DNA from 2 places in the Novosphingobium aquae genome. Region 1 is predicted to be linked to the other one. Evidence: predicted binding sites of a transcription regulator. Region 1 holds the regulator's gene; the other holds the start of a gene.
What was found. Region 1 encodes LexA, which represses DNA repair genes until DNA is damaged. Its sites were predicted from a motif close to GTTCCNCNCTTGTTCT; they were not measured.
Positions count from the first base shown of each region.

Region 1 (4,156 bases):
TTGCCGCCGTGGTGACGGGCAAACAGCCAGTTGAACAGTGCCGTGCGGGCGCCGCCGATGTGCAGGTAACCAGTGGGTGACGGCGCGAAACGCGTGACGACAGGCGTGCGACCCTCAGTCGCTGCTGTGTCGTTACCGCTCCCGCTTGCCATTACCCTCGCCTTCCTGTCCTATAAGTCCATGATGCAGAACGCCGAAATCCCGGCAATTGCCAGCGATTCCCTGCCGGATTTGGCGGGGCGCGCTGCACTGCAACATCGCCTTTGCCGCGTAGCAGGGCGCTTGTCCAGCGGGCTTGATGCACTTGAGCACTTTCTGTGCCGCGCCGGGTTTGACCGGGCGCCCTGGCTCGCTGTTGCCTTTGCCGCCGGAATTGGCGCGTGGTTCGTCTTTTTGCAGCTTTGGCAATGGGTTGCATTCATAGCCCTGCTGTCGATCGCCGCGACCTGTGCGCTGCTGTTCATGCGCGAGGATGGCCGCTTTCCCTATCTCAGACAGGCATTTGCCTCGCTGTTTTTGGTGGCTGCAGCAGGGTGCGCGCTGGTCTGGACGAAATCCGAACTGGTCGGCGCCCCGCCAATTGCGCGGGCGATTGTTGCCGAACTTGACGGGACCGTCATCCAGCGAACCGAGCAGCCGGCGCAGGAGCGGGTCCGGCTGGTGATTGCGGATTGGGACAGTGTCTCTGGCAGGCCGGTGCGGGTGCGGGTCAACGTGCCGATTGACCATGATCAGGAGGCGGCGGGGGAGGGCGCCAAGGTCCGGCTGCGTGCCAGACTAGTTCCGCCGGCCCCGCCAATGCTTCCCGGCGGCTATGATTTTGCCCGCACCGCGTGGTTTCAGGGGCTTTCGGCGACGGGTTCGGCGCTCGGTCCGATCGAGGTGACGGCACCGGCGCAGGGTGCAGGCTCGTCGGTGGCGAAGCTGCAGTGGCAGATTTCGGACCATGAACGCACGTCGCTTCCCGGATCGGCAGGGGGCATTGCCGGAGCCTTTGCCAGCGGTGATCGCGGCGGCATCTATATCGCCGACGAAGAGGCGATGCGCGATTCGGGGCTGACGCACTTGCTGTCGATCAGCGGGCTTCATGTCAGCGCGGTCATCGCCGCGACGTGGTTTCTGGCGATGCGGCTGTTCGGGCTATGGCCTTGGCTGGTCCTGCGGTTCCGCTTGCCTTTGCTCGCCGCTGCGACGTCTGCGCTGACGGGCATCGGTTATACGGTGCTGACCGGCGCCGAAGTACCGACGGTGCGTTCGTGCCTTGGCGCCTTGCTCGTGCTCGCGGCACTGGCTCTGGGGCGTGAGCCACTGAGCTTGCGGATGGTTGCGGTGGCGGCCTTCATCGTCATGGTGTTCTGGCCCGAGGCGGTTGTCGGCCCAAGCTTCCAGATGAGCTTCGCCGTGGTGATCGCCATCGTCGTGCTGCACGACTGCACCGGTCCGCGCCTTTCTGGCACCCCGTGAAGAGCCTTGGTGGCAAGGCTTCCTGCGCCAGCTGGCGATGCTGGTCCTCACTGGCGTGGTGATCGAGCTGGCGCTGATGCCGATCGGTCTGTTCCACTTTCACCGCGCCGGGGTCTATGGAGCGCTGGCCAACGTGATCGCGATCCCGCTGACGACTTTCGCCTCGATGCCGCTGATCGCACTGGCCCTGCTGTTCGATACGGTGGGAGCGGGCGCGCCATTCTGGTGGCTCGCCGGGCTGTCGCTGGACCTTCTGCTCTGGCTTGCCCGTTGGGTGGCCGGGCAACCCGGATCGGTGACTTATCTGCCCGCCATGACGCAGGGCTGCTTCGCGCTCTTCGTTGTTGGCGGGATGTGGCTGGCGCTTTGGCGCGGGCGGCAGCGCCTGCTGGGGCTCGTGCCGGTCATGATCGGCTATGGTGTGGTTGCCATGACTTCTCCGCCGGACCTGCTGGTATCGGGTGACGGCCGCCATGTCGGCATTTCCGGACTGGCGGAGAGTGAACTGGTGGTGCTGCGCGAATCGAAGAGCGATTATATCCGCCAGAACCTCACCGAACTCGCGGGAATGAACGGCGAGGTTCGCAGCGTCGAGAGCCTGCCGCAGGCCCGTTGTACGCCGGAATTCTGTGCGCTGGACATCGAGCGTGGCGGGAGGGCCTGGCACTTGCTGATGGGCCGCGGGACCGACTGGGCGCCCAAGGATGAGCTGGCCGCAGCCTGCGCGGCAAGCGACATCGTCGTCGCCGACCGCTGGTTACCGCGCTCTTGCCGCCCGCGTTTTCTGAAGGCCGATAAGTCGCTGCTCTACCGCACGGGCGGACTGGTGATTGATCTGGAAAGCAAGGCAGTCACCACCGTCGCCTCTGGGCAGGGGGCACATGGCTGGTGGCAGGAACCGGCTGCGGCGAGACCTCGAAAAGTCTCGCCGCGCGGTTCGAACAGCAGCAGTCCGCTGCCTCAGTGATAGCGACGGAGCAGGCCGGCGAGCTTGCCCTGAACCTCAACCTCACCCGGGCCGAAGTGCTGCGGATCGTAGGCCGCATTGGCCGGATCCAGCCGCACACCGCCCTGTTCGCGGTGCAGGTACTTGAGCGTTGCTTCCTCGCCGTGGACGAGCGCAACGACGATTTCCCCGTCGCGCGCGGTGTTCGTCTTGCGGATGAGCGCAAAGTCGCCGTCGAGAATGCCGGCTTCGATCATCGAATCGCCCGATACCTCAAGCGCGAAGTGTTCGCCGGGGCCGAGCAGCGCCGCCGGAACCGGCAGACTCGACTGGCCTTCCAGCGCCTCGATCGGCATGCCGGCGGCAATCTTGCCGTGGAGCGGGATTTCGATGACGTCGTTGGCCGGACGCGGAGTAGCAGCCGGAGCACGGAGCGGCGGAGCCACCGTGTTGGTATTCGCCGGCTTGGGCGCGGTCTGGCCGATGTTGTCCGGCTGGCGCAGCACTTCCAATGCGCGGGCGCGGTTGGGCAGGCGGCGGATGAAGCCGCGTTCCTCAAGCGCCGAGATCAGGCGGTGCACGCCCGACTTCGATTTCAGGTCGAGCGCTTCCTTCATTTCCTCAAAGCTCGGGGAAATGCCGGTCTCTTCCAGTTTGACCTGGATGAAGCGGATCAATTCGTGCTGCTTGCGGGTCAGCATCTTGCGTCACTCCTCAACCGGAACGCGCCTGGGGTATTCCTGCGCCGTTCAGTGAACGAATGCGGAACAATTAAGCAACGATTCGGACCAAGTCAAGAACATGGTCACGCAATGCCGCCATTTCCGAGCAAAATCACCGATACCGTTTCGCCAGCTTCTTGCCGGGGTGCCTGAACGGGGTGATCGATCAGCACTTGCGCGGCGGCCATCGCTGCCAGCGCGCCGCTGTCCTGCTGAGTGAGAACCTCGACACCGCCGGCCACCAGCCTTCCGCGCAGGAACTCCCGCCGGTCGCCGCCAGCGCGTAGCGGCGCGGCCAGCGGAAGGTCGATGGTCCGGGGCAGGGGATCGGCGGCGCCCAGCGCGGCGCGCAGCAGGGGCAGCAGGAACAGCAGCGCAGTGACTTGGCTCGACACCGGATTGCCTGGCAGCCCGACGACGACCTGCGACCCGCGCGTGGCGACGAGCAGGGGCTTGCCCGGCTTGATCGCCACTTTCCAGAAATCGATTGTGCCGCCCCATGCTTCGATGGCGGGGCGGATCAGGTCATGATCGCCCACCGATGCGCCGCCGGTGGTGACGATAATGTCGGCATCACGGGCCAGATGGAACGCGTCGGTCAGCAGGACGAGGTCGTCGCGCACCGGGCCGATCCGGTCGACCTCGCAAGGCAGCGAGGCGAGCAGCGCGGCCAGCATCGCGCCATTGCTGGCGGGCACCTGATGCGCGGCGCAGTCCTCGGGATCGCTCGCCAGTTCGTCGCCGCTGTCGATGATCGCCACACGGGGGACGCGCCGCACGGCGAGGTGCTTGTGCCCGGCGGCGATGGCGAGTGCCAGTTGCGCCGGACCGATGCGCGTGCCGGCGGAGAGCAGCTCGGTATCGATGCCGAAATCTGATCCGCAAAGCCGGATATGCTTGCCCGGCGGCGATGGCGGGGTGCCGGTGAGCGACAAATGGTCGCCATTGCGGACAAGGTCTTCCTGAACGATCACGGCATCCGCGCCTGCAGGTAGCAGCGCCCCGGTGGAAATGCGCACGGCTT
Region 1 is NZ_JBBHJY010000001.1:689,530-693,685, forward strand. Features, by position in the region: gene gltX (glutamate--tRNA ligase) at 1-152, opposite strand, end outside; gene WG900_RS03455 (ComEC/Rec2 family competence protein) at 181-1,464, shown strand; gene WG900_RS03460 (ComEC/Rec2 family competence protein) at 1,502-2,431, shown strand; gene lexA (transcriptional repressor LexA) at 2,425-3,111, opposite strand; gene WG900_RS03470 (molybdopterin molybdotransferase MoeA) at 3,216-4,156, opposite strand, start outside.

Region 2 (4,156 bases), 240 kb from region 1:
CCTTTCTCGTCACGATCACGCGGCTGCGCGATGGTCTGACGCTCTATGTCAACAATGCCTCGCGGCTCGAGGAAGCGGTCGAGCGTAATACTGGCATGAAGCGCTCGGCCCTTGAGACGGTCGGACTGCTGCGCGATGCGGCAGCGACAGGACAGGCCAAGGGCCAGGTTGCAGTCGCGGCCCCCGAGAAGCAGCCCCCCGAAAAGGACCGCTCGATCATCAAGCCGTTCGAGATCGGGATTTGAGTGGCGCTCGCTTAGTGCCGTGTACCCGGCGCGTCTGCGCCTTCCTCGAGCTCAACGATCCGCTTGGCGATCTCTTGCCATGTGCGGATACCGGCTTCGTCGTTCTTGAGCGCCAGGGCGCCGATCTGCTCGGCGACATGGGAAGCGGCCTTATCCCCATGGGTTTTAAGCACCGTATTGGCGCAGGCCCAGAGTTCCCAGTCGCTCAGCGGCACCGATGGCCCCGCCAGTAGCGATCCCACCTGAGCACCGTACCGGTTGCCACCATCGCACAGGAGAGATCCTGGCCCGAGGGCAGGGTGCACCAGGCCGCCGTGCGGCTGCCGCCGGCCGATCCTTCAGACAAGCAATTCATCGTCGGCCCGCGCACAATCACGTGGCCGGTGCTGATTACCCCACGCGCGCCGCCAAACAGGCTCACCAGCGCATCGCGCGCCTGGATCGCGCTCGCGGCGGGGCAGGGCTGATTGTCGCGGCAGGTCCCATCCATCTCTTTCGCGGCGATCCCAGCGATGCGGACATGCGGGCCTTCGGCGCACCAGATCGGGCCATCGCCATCGTAGACGTGGGTCGGGGTGCAGGTGAAGGTTTGGCCGGCGCTGACGACGGCAGCGGCGAGGGCAAGCAGACTCATTTGATTGTAGCTACTGCAACTTTCGACCGAACCAAAGCACCCGGCCGACAATGTTCACCGTCCGGCGATCGAGGCCGTTCCAGGTCGGGTAGGCGGAGTTGTCGCTCACTACCGAAACCTTGCGGCCCTGCGGCTCGATTGCAATGCGCTTGACCGCCAGCGCATCGTCCATGCGCAGGACATAGATCCCGTCGCGCAACCGGGCCTGATTGTCGCCGAGGTCGACCAAGACATCGTCGCCGTCGCTCAGTGTGGGTTCCATCGAATCTCCGCGCACCCCAATGATCGAGAGGCTCGGGCTCTTGCTCGCGGTAAGCTTGCGCAGCCAGTTCGGATCGAACCCGAATTGCGCGCTCTTGGCTTCCATCTCGGCGAGGGCGCCGTGTCCGGCCGACGCCTCAACATCGAGGATCGGCACCTGGACGAGATCGATGACCGGTCCCGAGCGGCGGGTGGGGCCGCCAAGGGTCGCTTCATCGACCCCGAAGAATCGGGCGAGAATGCCGCGATCCCGCTCGTCGAGATGCCGCGGGCTACCCTTCTTGAGGTACTGCTGAATATAGGAGGTGTTGCGCCCCAACAGTCGAGAAATCCCGGAATAATTGACCCGCCGCTCAAGGATCAGGCGGTCGAGCGCTTCGCGTGCCTCGTCCATGTCTTTCGGTTCCAAAGCTGCCTGCATAGGAAAAAATCCTAGACTATAGGATGGGCGTCCTATACGGAACATATAAAGAACGCAAGTCTAAAGTGAGTCGGACGCTGATGGAGCTTCTGGGTAAGCGGTGTTTTCAGCCCACGGCGGTCCAAGGCATGAGTTCGCCGACGGCGTTGGCGGGATGACCGGCAGCTAATTTGGCAAGCGTCTCCGTCATCCAAGCGTGCGGGTTGATACCGGACAACTTGCAGTTCTCGATGAGCGTGGCGATCACCGCCCAGTTGTCACCTCCTTCATCGGAGCCCGCGAACAGGGCGTTCTTGCGATTGAGGGCCAAGGGCCTGATGCTGCGCTCGACGGTGTTGCTGTCGAGATCGACGCGGCCGTCATCGAGGAAGCGCGAGAGGCCTTCCCAGCGAGTGAGCGCGTAGCGGATCGCCTCGCCGAGCTTGGCCTTGGCGCTCACCTGGCGGTTCCGCGCATCGAGATACTGGCGCAAATCATCGAGGATGATGCGGCTGCGTTCATTGCGGACTGACCGGCGTTGCTCTGCAGACGTGCCGCGCACTTCGTCCTCAATGGCGTAGAGCATGGCGATGCGGCGCAGCACCTCGGTGGCGACTGGTGAGCTGTCAGCCAGCTCGTAGAACTTGCGTCTTACGTGTGCCCAGCAGAAGGCGAGTTGGACCTGCTGTCGACGCTTGGCGAGCGCGGCATAGCCGCCATAGCCATCGACCTGCAGCACGCCGGCAAAATCGCCGAGATGCGTCTCGGCGCGCTCGCCCTTGCGGTCGGCGGCGTAGATATAGGCGACCATCGACGGATCATCGCCGCCCCAAGGCCGGTCGTCGCGGGCATAGGCCCATAGCTGGCCGGTCTTGGTCCGCCCGCGTCCCGGATCGAGCACCGGCGCGGTGGTCTCATCGGCGAACAGTCGCTGCGATCGTCGCAATCGCTCGAGGATGTGGTCGCGCAACGGGCGCAGATACCATGCTGCTCGGCCGACCCAGTCGGCCAGAGTGGATCGGTCGAGGTGGATACCCTGCCGGGCGTAGATCTGCGCCTGACGGTACAGCGGCAGGTGATCGGCATACTTGGCGACCAGCACCTGTGCGATCAGCGCTTCTGTGGGGATGCCGCCTTCGACGATCCGTGCCGGTGCCGGAGCCTGCACGACCGCGCTCTCGCAGGAACGACAACCGTAGCGCGGACGGCGCGTGACAAGAACGCGGAAGGTGGTCGGCACGACATCGAGCCGCTCAGCCACGTCCTCGCCGATCTGGTGAAGTGCGCCGCCACAGCACGGGCAAGCCTTGTCGTCGATATCGACAACCTGCTCGATCCGCTCGAGATGGGCTGGCAACGATCCCCGGTTGGTCTTGCGGGGCCGCTCGGCCGGAGCCCGGCTTGCCTTGTCCCTGGCATGCTCTGCCTCGGCCAGCGCCGTCTCGACTTCCTCCAGGGCAAGTTCGAACTGATCGGGATCGAGCTGCTCCGACCGACGCCCGAAACGATGCCGCTGCAAGGCGGCGATGATCGCCTTCAGGCGTTCAATCTCTGCCTTGAAAACCTTCAGCGCGTCGATCTCGCGGGCCTGTTCAAGGACCAGCGCACGGAGCGCTTCAACGTCATCGGTGAGGTCCGCTTCCATGAGCATGGGAGGCAGTGAATCAGGAGACGAAAGCCCCGTCAACCAGCAATCTGCGGGGCAATCGGACGGCGTCCGCCATGTATCCGGCGCCAGTCCAGACCCTCCAGAAGTGCGCCGAGTTGCGCCGACGTCAGACGTATCACACCGTCCTGTATGCCGGGCCACCTGAAGCCGCCGGACTCCAATCTCTTGGCCATCAGGCACAGACCGGTGCCGTCCCACCAGACCAGCTTGATCCGATCACTGCGCTTCGCCCGGAACACGTAGATGACACCGGAATAGGGATCGCCGCCGTACTCGGCGCCGACCAGCGCCGCCAAAGCATCTGGCCCCTTGCGGAAATCCACGGGGCGCGTCGCCACCATTACCCGCGAACCAGGCCCGATCCCGATCATCGGCCAGCTGGCGTCTGCAAAGTCTGAATGATGGCCACCGCCATATCGATCCGGGCCGCTTGCCCGATCCGAACAATGGCGCCACCAATCTCGACCTCAACGCTATCGCTTGAAATGGGCGGCGTTGCCTCGCCAACCACCGGCACAAACATGGGTTCGTTCCTGGGCGGCAACTTGGCAGCCTCGACAGCGTAACGGAGTTCTCTGCGCCACGTGTACAACAGCGCCGTGCTGATCTCTCGGTCGCGGGCAAACGCCGCGATGTTCTCGCAACGCTCCATCTCTGCAACCAGTGCCAGCTTCTGCTCCACCGACCAGACACGCCGTCGCCCTGCCATACCGCTGAGAACTTCAATCCGCCGAAACGGCTTCAGAGCCACTCCAGTGTCGGTGTCCAATGCGGTCGTAACGATGGCCTCGTCCATGCCCGCACATCAGCCTTTGCCAACCAATCTGACAAGGTGGCGGCGAAACACCGCTTACGCTTCTGGATCAGATCGAGACCTATCTTGCCCAGCACCGGATGCCGCCCAGCAAGTTCGGGCGGTTAGCGGTAGGCGATCCGAGGTTCGTCAA
Region 2 is NZ_JBBHJY010000001.1:445,888-450,043, forward strand. Features, by position in the region: gene mobF (MobF family relaxase) at 1-245, shown strand, start outside; gene WG900_RS02405 (DUF6961 family protein) at 257-460, opposite strand; gene WG900_RS02410 (thermonuclease family protein) at 451-879, opposite strand; gene WG900_RS02415 (S24 family peptidase) at 890-1,534, opposite strand; gene tnpC (IS66 family transposase) at 1,668-3,191, opposite strand; gene tnpB (IS66 family insertion sequence element accessory protein TnpB) at 3,224-3,580, opposite strand; gene WG900_RS02430 (transposase) at 3,577-4,005, opposite strand.
Region 2: the regulator LexA is predicted to act here: its motif matches at 1,600-1,615, upstream of WG900_RS02415 (S24 family peptidase).